DNA from 3 places in the Paenibacillus sp. Y951 genome. Region 3 is predicted to be linked to each of the others. Evidence: riboswitches for the same ligand, from Rfam matches in the RefSeq annotation. Region 3 holds a riboswitch; each other region holds the start of a gene.
What was found. A riboswitch is a leader RNA that binds a small molecule or an ion and turns the genes downstream of it on or off. The one in region 3 is predicted to bind thiamine pyrophosphate.
Positions count from the first base shown of each region.

Region 1 (4,291 bases), on a different contig from region 3:
CAAGCAGTAATGAGCTTTTTCCTGCGCCATTCGCACCTGTAATAGCAATCCATGAACCTTCTGTAATCGTAGCATGCTCGACTTCGATAAGTGTACGATTGCCTCGCGAACCACTGAACTTCTCAAGTTCGATGATGATATTAGTACTAGTGGGAGTAGCAGTATGATAAGAAATATGCTTCTGCCCAGATAAATAGGTTTGCCATACATTCGGATACCAAATGCCATATTGAAGCAGTAATTGCTGCTGAGTTTCAAAGATAGAAGAGGGGGTATCATCAGCAACAATTACGCCTGATTCATTCAATATAACAACTCGATCAAACCAATCGAGTATACCATCTACATGATGTTCGACAACAATGACAGTATGCTGCTGTAAACTGTTACGCAAACTTTCCCAAATAAGCTGTTTCCCTTCGGGGTCAAGTAGAGCGGAAGGCTCATCAAGGAAAACGGTATGAGGCTCTAACAGCAGTACTGCTGCCAAAGCAAGTCGCTGCTTCATCCCTTGGGAGAGACTTCCAATCGGCGTATGCAGTGATGGAAGTTGAAGCCCAACTACATCAAGGACATGACGCATCGCTGGCTCCATTAACTCGCGAGCCATTTGTCGATTTTCTAAGACGAAGGCAAGCTCCTCATCAACATAACGCATACAAAATTGGGTGTCAGGATCTTGAAAGACAAATCCCCAATGTTCTGGCGTCTGAATCGATGTACAGTGCATCGGAACAGAGGAGTAGGTAGGGATGATACCACTTAGTACTTGTAGCAATGTAGATTTTCCCGAGCCGCTAGGACCGAGAATAAGAATCTTTTCTCCTTCAGCGATATGTAAGTTGAAATCTTGGAAGACTAATCTTTGCTCTCCACTGAATTTGAGCCGTAATTGCTCCACACTTACTGCGATATTAGCCAAACGCTATTCCTCCATTCGTATGCTTCCAGCATTACTTCATTATTTTTGCAATTGCTCGAGTTCTTTCTGATCAATCGGTCGTACTAACGACGTCACTTTAGTTTTCTCCAATGCACGAACAATATAGTAAGCAAAAATACCTGTAAAGATAAATGAACTAATGACACGCAAGCCGTATTTCACGATTAAAGCCCAAGTTTCCAAATCGGCATAGCCATAGCCAAGATCTAGCATAAAACTACCTAGACATGACAGAACTCCCGCCAAGCCAGCAACGACTAAATTATATTTTTTGTAGCGGAAACTAGCAAATACAAGCTCAGCAGCAAGTCCTTGTACAAATCCATACATTAATACTTCTAAGCCTGCTGATGCCATAATCGAGGATAGGGCAGAAGCTGCAACACTAGCGATTAGAGCGGCACCAGGTTTGCGGACAACTAGATAGGCAAAGGGACCAACCATGAACCACATGCCATAAATCAATTGTCTGAAAGTTGGGAGTATCGGCTTCACTACACTGTAAAGATTATCCCAGAAATGCATAATAACTCCGAAAACAATACCAATCATAATAATAACGACAACATCTGTAAGCTTTAATTTGTTCATACTGCTAACCTCCAACATTTTTTGTGATGGAAGCATAAAAAGACCGTCTGGTAATACGCAGACGGTCAGAAAAATTTCTTCTAGAACCCCATTCTCTACGCTGGTATTATCCAGTTCAGATCAACGGTCAGTAGCGGTACTAGCTACTATCTCAGCCTGATTCCTCAAGCACCCGGACGGTTTCATATGCAACTGTCTTATAATTTACTACAATTTCCTATATTATACAATAGCTTTAGGTAGGAAAGTTTCGGTTGTAGCGGTAGTCTAAATTTTTTCATATGTTTTCAAGCCTGGGTGAGTGAAGCTTGAGAACTGATTAAGTAATTCGGCAGCATCATTAGCTACAAGGTTCATCTCGTTATACATTGGCTTCAAAAATTGCTCCTGCTGCATATGATCGAAGAAGGAGAGGAGATGGTCATAGTAGCCATTCACATTCAATAATCCACAAGGCTTCTGATGTAGACCGATCTGGCTCCAAGTAAATACTTCGAAAAATTCTTCCATCGTACCAGGCCCACCTGGTAATGCAATAAAGCCATCTGCTAATTCCATCATCTTATGTTTACGCTCATGCATATTGTCTACTTTAATAAGCTTGGTAAGTCCATGATGCGAAATTTCGCGTTGCTCTAATAAGGCAGGAATGACACCGATCACTTTTCCTCCTTCTTGAAGTACAGTATCAGCAATGATACCCATAATTCCAACACTCGCTCCACCGTATACAAGGGTTAGCTTACGTCTAACTAATTCTTTGCCAAGCTTTATCGCTGCCTCACGATATACATCTGATGCGCCCATACTGGAACCGCAATATACTGCAATTGTTTTCATGATAGTCCTCAATTCTAAATTATTATGCATCTATATCTTGTGTGATTATACTACTATTGTAAGTGGATAGTCTATATATACGAATAAAAGGAGCATCTTGAATTTCAATGGTTGCTTTTACTTTATCAGAAGCAACGCCATTAAAGTTTTGGTAGTACATACTTTGGATACCAATCTCTAGCGATGTAAAAGCATCAAATCCACTTTCACCATCTCTTTATGTATTGATATGGGATATGTATACGTAACAGAGCCATCATCGTTTATTTTTACGTCTTTAACACCTTCATTTTTGGCAGATGCGCAAGTTTGTTGAACTTTAACATTGATTAATATGCCTCCCTTGTTATATATTAGATGATTATAGCATTAACTATATTAATAAACTAACAAACTATTATCGCGGTAAGAATGGTAATAGAATAATAATTATACTTAATAAACTCTTAGACTTGAAGTTCAAGACGCGAGGTGTTAAATGAAATTTGCAAAGATTAGTGTAATGATTAAACGTATTGTAATAGCTATTATTTTTATTAGTATAGTGGTTTGGGCTTATAATTATTATAGTGAAGAAGTGTTTTATATTAATGATATTAAGTATTCAGAAAACGCCCAGGAACATAATAATATTACTTCCTATACAGACAATAGTGGCAATGAAATTAGGCTTATTATACATGAAGATTATAGAGAACTAGAGATTGCTAGTGAGAGCTTTAGAATTGAAGAGACAACAGTGAATGTATTCGAGGATATATTTATTGTTTCATATCCAAGCGGAAAAACCTATACTGTAAGGAATATTAATAATAACGATTTACTTATGGCATTTGACGAAAATGATGAGATTGTTGTAAGTATAGTAGCCTATTCAAACAATGAACGAATTCTTTCACCAAACGAAGAATATTATCACCCAAGTAGTTTGGTAGTTGCAGCATACAATGAATATCATGAACAGCAAGGAAATCTAATCATATTTATAATATCACTCATTTTCTTTGTATTTAGTTGGTTGTTGTTTAGTAATAAATCACTGCAATTGTTTATATTTCATATATCATACAGTTTGTCTGTCGTTGAGCCCGAACCTTCCGATTTTTATTTTTCCACCACAAAATTAGGGGCAGTGGGTGGCATGATTGCATCAGTTATATTCTTCTTTCAATCTTTATAAGAATCAATAACAACCACAAAACTTCAAAAAGCTGATATCGGACATAAATCCGATTATCAGCTTTAGGTTTATATATTACCTCTTCCCCTTATAAAACTCATGATACAGCTTCATCAGCGCACGCTTCTCAATCCGAGATACATAACTATGACTTATCCCAAGCTCCTTCGCAATTTCACGCTGAGTACGTTCATCTCCGCCATTGAGCAAACCGAACCTCGTAATCACAACTTCTTTCTGACGATCATCAAGAATACTTAGATTTTTATATATTTTACTTTTTTCCATTTCAAGCTGTACCTGATTAGCGATATCGTCGATATCATTGCCGAGTATATCGATAAGAGTAATTTCATTACCTTCTTTATCCGTTCCAATCGGATCATGCAATGAAACATCTTTACGAGTTTTTTTCAATGATCTAAGGTGCATGAGTATTTCGTTCTCAATACATCTTGCGGCAAAGGTAGCTAACTTGGTCCCTTTACCTGTCTGAAATTTAATTAAGCCGATTGTTCCGATGGAGATAAGATCTTCTTGATCCTCGCCTGTGTTGTCACATTTTTTGAAGTTATGAACAAAGTACAGGGTAAAGTTATTATCTATTCAGAGCAGATATTACTTAAAAAGTCAGGCAAAGGATTCAAATTAACTCTGAAAGATTCATGATGTTAGTGGGTTTCAAAGATTCTGTTTATAGGTCATTATCAAGCTTATAATGGAAGTGCGTTTCATAT
Region 1 is NZ_JBXCIY010000003.1:19,590-23,880, forward strand. Features, by position in the region: gene AC1TPB_RS04870 (ATP-binding cassette domain-containing protein) at 1-922, opposite strand, end outside; gene AC1TPB_RS04875 (ECF transporter S component) at 962-1,534, opposite strand; TPP riboswitch at 1,610-1,720, opposite strand; gene AC1TPB_RS04880 (LOG family protein) at 1,802-2,374, opposite strand; gene AC1TPB_RS04885 (hypothetical protein) at 2,853-3,554, shown strand; gene sigK (RNA polymerase sporulation sigma factor SigK) at 3,630-4,160, opposite strand.
Region 1: it holds a riboswitch for thiamine pyrophosphate, as region 3 does, so the genes downstream of both, AC1TPB_RS04875 (ECF transporter S component) here and AC1TPB_RS19745 (ABC transporter substrate-binding protein) in region 3, are expected to answer to the same signal.

Region 2 (4,291 bases), on a different contig from region 3:
GAGTCCAAGTAAAGCCTCTCCTAGGGTGACGATAAAATGCTTCTTAAGCAGCTGTCCGTTATCCCACATGGATACGAACACATCTGATAACTTAGGAATGATGTAATGTGGAATGTGAAAAACTCTCGTCCCAGCCTCCCACATAATGAACAGTAATAGAACGAATGAAAGGGCGGGCACATAAGCTATAACATTACGTCTCATGTCCTCCCTCCTTCAGAATCGACCGGACCACGACCGATGCCTCCAAGCAGCTGACGCTTTAAGCCTATGAATGCCTCGTCCATCGTCACTTCATAGCTACGGGGGCGAGACAAATTTATAGTCAGCTCTGTTAATGTTGAAATGGGTGAGTTCTCCGCCACAAGCACCCTATCGGATAAGAGCAGTGCTTCATCGACGTCATGTGTGATGAACAAAATAGTTTTACGATGTTGCTCCCATACCTGCAGCAGCCATTCTTGCATACTCATGCGCGTCATCGCATCCAAGGCGCTGAAAGGTTCGTCTAGAAGAAGCAGCTCCCCTCTTCCGAGAAGGGATCGCAGGAACGATACTCTTTGACGCATTCCGCCAGATAGCTCGTGCGGATACTTGTTTTCAGTTCCCTCCAGCCCTAAGTCCGGAAGCAGTTCCAGTACCTGACGACGAGCTTCCCGCTTCGTCGCCCCTCCTATTTCCAAGCCTAGCGTCGCATTCTCCAGCACAGTTCTCCAGGACATAAGGCAATCCTTTTGGGGCATATAACCGATTTTGCCAAGTTTGCTTGCCGCTGCTGCCGTGTCTCCCTCTGCTCCAATCGCAATTTTTCCCGCTTGAGGGGCTAGTAATCCAGCCAGCAACCGAAAGAGGGTTGTCTTTCCTATACCACTGGCTGCAAGAATACTAACGAACTCTCCTTGTCTAATGTCGAAGTCGAGCCTTTCGAACAATGGAGTCTCTTCGGGATAAGAAAAGCTAAGTCCGCGTACCGATAACGCGATCAGCTGCCCCTCTATTCTTCCGTCTACACTCAAACCGGCCACTCTTCCATCCGATAGGCCATATCCCAGAACATGTATTCAAGCTTGGACGCGACGACAAAGTGTTTCTCTAGTTGCACAAGCTCCTGCTCGGGCAAACCTTCCGCCAACTGATCCATCAGACCGATACTCCAATCGGTAAGTGCTCCGAATTCATCGGAACCATACATTAAGATCCATTCCCGGTACAGTGAATGATCCAAAGCGCCTGGGTACTTCAAGTAAGTAGTTCCGATTTCCCTGTAACTCCACATACAGGGGAGCAGAACTGCCACTACCTCTGCTAGCGAGCCTTGTGTAGCGGCATCCAGCAAATATTTGGTATAAGTTACTGTGGTCGGAGAAGGTTGCGTCTGTTCTAACTGTTCACGCGCCACTCCGAGACGTTCCGCATATTTTCGATGCAACTCCATTTCCACGTTCAGCGTAGAGTGGAGCAGCTCTGCGAATTTGACCATTGTATCTAGATCCCGAGCCTTCATACTTCCTATAGCGAACATCTTGGCATAATCGATAAGATACACATAATCCTGCTTGAGATAATAAATAAACCGATCAGTATCCAGCGTGCCTGCTCTTAATTCCGTCAGAAACGGATGCTGGTGACTTTTTGTCCATATCTCTTGAGCTGCACGATACAATCTTTCACTAAATCTACTCATTGGGAACCCCCGCTCACTTTATAGTTTTCTATCAACGTCAATCACTGTTGCTCTTTGGCTTTGTCCGGTTGGTATTACACATTATTAATTAAGGAATCTATCATGGCTTCTACGCTCCTTCATGTAGAGAGCGGGCTAGAAAAACAGAAAAAAACCATTCGAGAATACACGAATGGTTACGATTCGATAAGTTCTCTACGCCAGCATTATCTGGTTCAGATTAACGGTCAGGGAAATAACGTTCCCAATCTCAGCCAGACTATATCTAGCACCCGCACTCTATTTAATTTATTCCACTATATCCCATAAAATCATAATTTACAACAATAGTTAAAATATTGCACAAATCCCGAAAATACATTACGTAATGTATTTACTTCCATTTCTATTCCACGCTCTACCCTTCCGCTAGTCGCACAAGAAGAGCCCAAGCATTTTTATGCTTGAGCTTTGTCAGCTTAATTTGTAGGAAAGTGCGGCTCTTTATAAGCTGATTTCTTACGAGCGACATAAGCGCTTCACATGTGTCATATGTGAAATATATCGACTCAATACATCTGCCTACACCCTATTTCTTCGTACGCTTCATTGCATAGATAACTACACCAATCGCAAATAGAATCATACAAATAGATGACAATCTATACATCATCTCATAAGAGGTAAACGTAACGATTACTCCTAAAATAATTGCTCCAAGTGAAACTCCGACATCAGTGGAGTTGTAAAACAAGCCATTCACTGTGCCGTAATCCTCTTTGCTTGCAGATCGAAGCATCCACGCCTGTAAAGTAGGTTGGATGGAGCCAAATCCTGCTCCATATAATAACGCCGACACAATAAGCATGCTCATTGATGTCGTGTAAGATAGTACAATCATACTTACAATAACAAAAATCGCTGCAGGAATAAGTACTATAATCGGACCTTTACGGTCGAATATTTTACCCGCAATCGGACGAACCATCAGTATCGTTAACGCATTGAACAAGAAAAATAGTCCTACTTGAGATAAATTCAGCTGTTCGCCATATACTGCAATAAAACTTAATATACCGCTGTAAGTAACGGATAATAGTACATTAAGTATCGCAGGAAAATAAATAGGGAAGATCATAATATCTCGCATACCGCTTTTCTTCACTTGCTGCTGTCCATGAGTATGAACGACTTGTTGTGAAGTAGCTTTAACAGTTGCGATATTGTCTGATTCCTTGTTTTTCTGACGCTCAGCTAACTCTGTTGTCGGATTTTTTTTATTGGATCGCAGCTTATACACCCCTGCGATAAAGAGCATCGGGAACATACAAACGACTGCTCCAGCACCAATACTCGCTAATGTTGTAAATCCCGAAGCATTCATAATACTCATCCCAGTCAATGGACCAATTGACATCGCAAGACTGGTCGAAAGTCCAAAATAGCCTATACCTTCACCCATTCGTTTGGGCGGTATAATTTGCGTAACTAATGTGGGGATAATTGTACTACCAACACCAAAGCCAAAACCATATACCGCGCGCATCAATAATAATGGGGCCACTGATTCAGGCAATGCACATAATATTGTTGATACCGCCGCAACAATTAATCCTGCAGTTAATACGATCTCTTTCGACCAACGCTTTATCCAGCGGCCGGTCAAAAGCCTCGCAATAATCGCTGTAATCGCAAATGCACTAGTCGCAAGACTAACATGCATATCTCCACCATTCAAATTCCCTTTAATATGGATTGAAAATGATGATAATAACATCTGTAAATTAAGAAATAATAAAAACGAAGCTAATGATAAAGTAATAAATTGCTTCGTCCATAGGCGTGGCTTTTCAATTGCCTTCGCTCCGTTATTCAAAGTCATCCGTTGTCCGTTCATGTTGCTTCATCTCCATCTTATCGCTCTAGCTTCTTTATCTATACTTTAGTTTCTAACACTTGGTTGAAATAACTATTTAGCTCCATTAAATACTGCTTTAGCTGATCGTGTGATTCCATACCAATACAAGCCTTTACTTCTTCAGAAATGCTTTCTTCAATCGGAATGGTTTCTGCAATTAATTGTCTTCCTTGATCGGTGGCATAAATTCGAAGCGATCGACGATCTACTTCATCCTCTTTCCGAACAATGAACCCCTTATGCTCAAGCTGATGTAAAATGCGCGTCACCGTCGGCTTATCCTTGAACGTACGAGCCGCAATGTCCTTCTGTATCATCCCTTCATCATCTACCACATGGTACAACACTGACCATTGCTCAGGAGTAATATCATATGCCTTCAACCGATGCATAAGTAATGCAGCAAGTTTATTGTACGTTGCTCCGAGAAGGAAACCAACTGACATGAGCGGTTTATTCACTTGTTTTTCCATATTAATACTCCGTTTCGAAATTAGTTGTCTAGACAATCATATACTTCTGAAATGATTATTTCAACCTTATAATGATTATTAATAATCTCAACAGCTTTAATTAACATAACAAATAATGTATATGGATAACTTATTTTATCGTCAAACACGAAAAAATATGCAGCAGCTTTACACAAGATGTGCATAGCTACTGCATAAGTTTCATTCATTCCCACTTTCATCTCTATATATTGTAAT
Region 2 is NZ_JBXCIY010000006.1:110,384-114,674, forward strand. Features, by position in the region: gene AC1TPB_RS10665 (ABC transporter permease) at 1-204, opposite strand, end outside; gene AC1TPB_RS10670 (ABC transporter ATP-binding protein) at 201-1,016, opposite strand; gene tenA (thiaminase II) at 1,013-1,684, opposite strand; TPP riboswitch at 1,860-1,970, opposite strand; gene AC1TPB_RS10680 (MFS transporter) at 2,253-3,560, opposite strand; gene AC1TPB_RS10685 (MarR family winged helix-turn-helix transcriptional regulator) at 3,599-4,054, opposite strand; gene AC1TPB_RS10690 (hypothetical protein) at 4,075-4,291, opposite strand, start outside.
Region 2: it holds a riboswitch for thiamine pyrophosphate, as region 3 does, so the genes downstream of both, tenA (thiaminase II) here and AC1TPB_RS19745 (ABC transporter substrate-binding protein) in region 3, are expected to answer to the same signal.

Region 3 (4,291 bases):
CAGTTGGATTCTTCCACAGAGGTTTATCAGTTAACAGAACCAACTTATTGGAAAGTCATTTCTGATAACTCAGTTAAATTACAAGGTCGTTTACTTGGTGGATGTATAGATGTGGTAAGGCATTTGATTGGTACTCCGTTCGGTGATGTTCAACATTTTCAAAGCCAGTACATAGAAAATGAACCGATCATATGGTATTTAGAAAACTGTGAGTTGGTAACAACCGATGTACGTAGATCATTAGTTCAAATGAAGTTAGCAGGATGGTTTGATCATTGTACAGGTGTTATGTTCGGCAGAAGTAACGCCAATCAACCATTTGACAATTATACGATCGAAGATGTGTATAAAGAGCTTTCTGATGAATTACAAATACCAATTATTTATGATATTGATTGTGGACATATGCCACCACAAATAACATTGATCAATGGAGCATATGCTGAGATAGAAGTAGAGGGCGGCAGAGGGTCATTAAAGCAATATTTTATGCAGTAATTAATTGAAGTTTGATCTAGCAATACACTAGTTGGAAATAACAAAAACAGCCTTGCTTTGATGAAAAAACAAGGCTGTTTGCTATGATGTGAAATTCGCAATTACTACAATAACCCTAATCCCTTGTAGTAGTTCTCATTATATTTCATACTTGGATGATTCGGATTAATAGCCATAGCAAGTCGATGATGTTCAACTGCCTTTTGCAAATTCCCTAGACGATCATAACATACCGTTAATTGCAGTTGAGGTAACCATGTCGCAGTTGCTGGATTATGGAAGCTCATATCGGATGTATATTGGGAAGTTAAGAGCGCTTGCTCGTACCAGTAAATCGCTTGTTGAAATTTGCTATCATTAACAAAAAGCGCACCAAGCTGGCAGCAGAAGTCCGGGCGAGCTGGAATATATTGCAATGTACGAAGCAGATGAATAATAGCTAGATTACGTTGACCAAGTGCTTCATAACAATGAGCTTTACGTGAGCAAGCGGCAACATTATCTTCAACCCAACCCCCATTATCTTCAAGGAAAGTGTCATACCATTGAATCGCTTCCTCGTATCTTTGATGATCACGCAATTCGTTAGCGAAATAGAATTGATCGCGTGGAGAAAACTGTTCCCTAGCTTCATGTCGTGCCAAATAAATATTCAAGTTACGATCACTAGATTGACGCTCTTTGCGGTGCGTAACGGCAACTTCGGAGCTAAAACTTGCACCTGATACTGCCAAGTACTCATGAACGGCACCGATCCAGCGAAAGTTATTACTTCGTTTTACAAGACGATTGCGACGGTAACTGTATGTTGGGTTACCATTATCGTCAAAAGAAAGATGGTATTTCATCGTTACCGTATCGTAATTGAAATCTGGTGTTTGTTTTAATTGCAGTAGACGTTCTAGATCTGCTGGTTGAATAACATCATCGGCATCAAGCCACATAATATAATTAGAGGTTGCTTGCTCAAAGCTATAATTACGTGCATCTGCAAAGTGATTAATCCATGCAAAATCATATACTTTTGCATCAAAACTAGCGGCAATTTCCTTTGTACGATCTGTTGATCCTGTATCAACGATGATGATTTCATCTACTGCTTGTTGTACGCTAGCAAGACAACGAGCAAGTACATTTTCTTCATTTTTGACAATCATACATAGACTTATTGTAAACACATTCATCCATCCTTTTTTTGATTTTATGAAAAGGGGTAGTCAAAGAGAAATGACTTTGCTATAATGACCAATAGATTGACCAAGTGAATACGCTTTGGGGAGCTAGTAAGCTGGCTGAGAGGGAATGAACCAATTCCGACCCGTGACCTGATCTGGATAATGCCAGCGTAGGAATGAGAGCATACTTTTGCATGAGATGAAGTTATAGTGGAAAACTATACATAATCTATTCTATGCGAAGTAACAGCCGAAATTGACGGCGCCCTTCCTAATTTATAGAAGGGCGTCTTTTTATTTACCTATGTAAATCAGCGTGTTCTTCTTGGACGATCATAATTAGAGAGATGAATGGGAGAGGAAGACATGAAAGTAAATGGATTGAAATGGTTATTAGTTATCGCATTATTGTATGTAGTAACGGCATGTGGCAATGAACAGGTGAAGGAAGGTAATCAAGCTGGGACGACTGGCGCAGGCGACAAAACAGAGACGCTTCGAAAGGTTCAGCTCGTACTTGATTACACACCGAACACGAATCATACCGGGTTATATGTGGCGCGTGATAAAGGCTATTTTGCCCAGCAAGGTCTTGAAGTTGAAATTATTTCTCCAGTACAAGGCGGAGCAGATGCAGCAGTAGGCTCAAACAATGTTGAATTTGGTATTAGTTATCAAGAGAATGTAACGGTAGCAAGAGTAGCGGGTGTTCCTGTTGTGTCATTGGCGGCGATCATTCAACATAATACATCGGGATTTGCATCTAAGAAGGACAAAGGCATTGATTCACCTAATAAATTCGAAGGTATGCGTTATGGCGGTTGGGGTTCCCCAATTGAAACGTCAATCATTGATTCTTTAATGAGAACGGATAATGCAGATTTTGATAAATTAGAAATTGTAAACATGGGTGATAGCGACTTCTTCACAGCAGTTGAGCGCGATGTTGATTTCGCATGGATTTTCTATGCTTGGACAGGTATTGAAGCTGAGCTGCGTGGTGTCGATTTGAATATGGTGTATATGAACGAATACAATGAGAACTTAGATTACTATACGCCAGTTGTTGTAACAGGTGAAAAACTCGTTAAAGAAGATCCTGAGCTAGTTCGTTCATTCCTCGCGGCAGTTGCGAAAGGTTATCAATATAGTATTGACAATCCAGCGGATGCGGCGGAAGTATTAATTGCTGCTGAGCCAGATTTGAATGCGGAGCTTGTAAGAGCGAGTCAACAATGGTTAAGCCCGAAATATCAGGATGATGCACCCCGCTTTGGTGAACAGAAGTTGTCGGTATGGAAAGGCTATGCCGATTGGATGTATAGCAATGAATTGTTAAACGGCGAGCTAGATGCAGAAGCAGCATTTACAAATGAGTTTTTACCACAATAAACCAATACTAAGGGGATATTACAAATGGCTAATGCATTATTAAGTATTCAGATGATTCCGAAAACACATAATGGCGAAAGTGTCATTCCATATGTAGATCAAGCGATTGCAATTATTAAGCAATCTGGTCTACCTTACCGTGTTGCACCAATGGAAACGACAATGGAAGGTGATCTTCCAGAGCTATTGCAAATTGTCCAACGTATGCACGAGGCAATGATTGAAGTTGGTTGTCCAGGCGCTTTATCACAAATCAAAATTTCATATAATCCAATTGCTGGAGCATCGATGGATAGATTGCTGGAGAAATATCCGGATGGCAAATAAGCAATCTCGTTGGAGTAATATATGGCCCCCAGTGGTGACACTTTTATTTATTGGCATCGTCTGGGAGTTAATTGTAAGGATGGAGCTTGTCTATAGTTGGCTTATTCCTTCTCCAATTGGTGTATTTCAAGGTATGATCGCGGATTGGTCACGCTTGATGGAGCATTTTGCTGCTACAACTAAGTTATCGCTTATTGGCTTTGCAGGTGGAGCTATCGCCGGGTTCGTGCTTGCAGCAGTGCTACATTTTCTTCCTATTGTTAGGAAAGGGTTTTATCCGGTATTGATCTTATCACAAACGATTCCTGTCATTGTTATTGCTCCTATTCTTACGATGCTACTTGGATATGGAATGATGCCGAAAATATTTCTTATTATTTTAGTTTGTTTCTTCCCAATATGTATTGCTACACTGGGAGGACTCGCTCAAGCAGATCATCAGCTTAAAAATTATTTGAGTATGATCGGAGCATCGAAATGGCATCTGTTTATTCATTTGGAGCTACCGAGTGCGCTTACTAATTTATTCAGTGGCTTGAGAATTGCTGTTTCGTATAGTGTACTAAGTGCAGTCGTAGCGGAATGGTTATCACCAAAAGTTGGTTTAGGTAGTTACTTGATCTTATCTTCCAGAGGATATATGCCGGATCGAGTGTTCGCTTCGGTGCTCTTAATTGTACTACTAAGCCTTTTCCTATTTTGGATTATCTCCTTTATTGAGTCGCGCTTTGTTCATTGGCGTCCGAAGAAAGGAAGTGAAGGCTAATGCTTGAATTGAACGGGGTTTCTAAGTCATTTACACATAAAAAACAAGACAAACAAATTCTGCAAAACATTAGTCTGCGTGTAGACGAAGGGGAGTTTGTATCTGTTATTGGTCCTTCGGGAAGCGGGAAAAC
Region 3 is NZ_JBXCIY010000017.1:31,943-36,233, reverse strand. Features, by position in the region: gene AC1TPB_RS19755 (S66 family peptidase) at 1-498, shown strand, start outside; gene AC1TPB_RS19750 (glycosyltransferase family 2 protein) at 603-1,682, opposite strand; TPP riboswitch at 1,762-1,868, shown strand; gene AC1TPB_RS19745 (ABC transporter substrate-binding protein) at 2,040-3,065, shown strand; gene AC1TPB_RS19740 (MTH1187 family thiamine-binding protein) at 3,090-3,392, shown strand; gene AC1TPB_RS19735 (ABC transporter permease) at 3,382-4,158, shown strand; gene AC1TPB_RS19730 (ABC transporter ATP-binding protein) at 4,158-4,291, shown strand, end outside.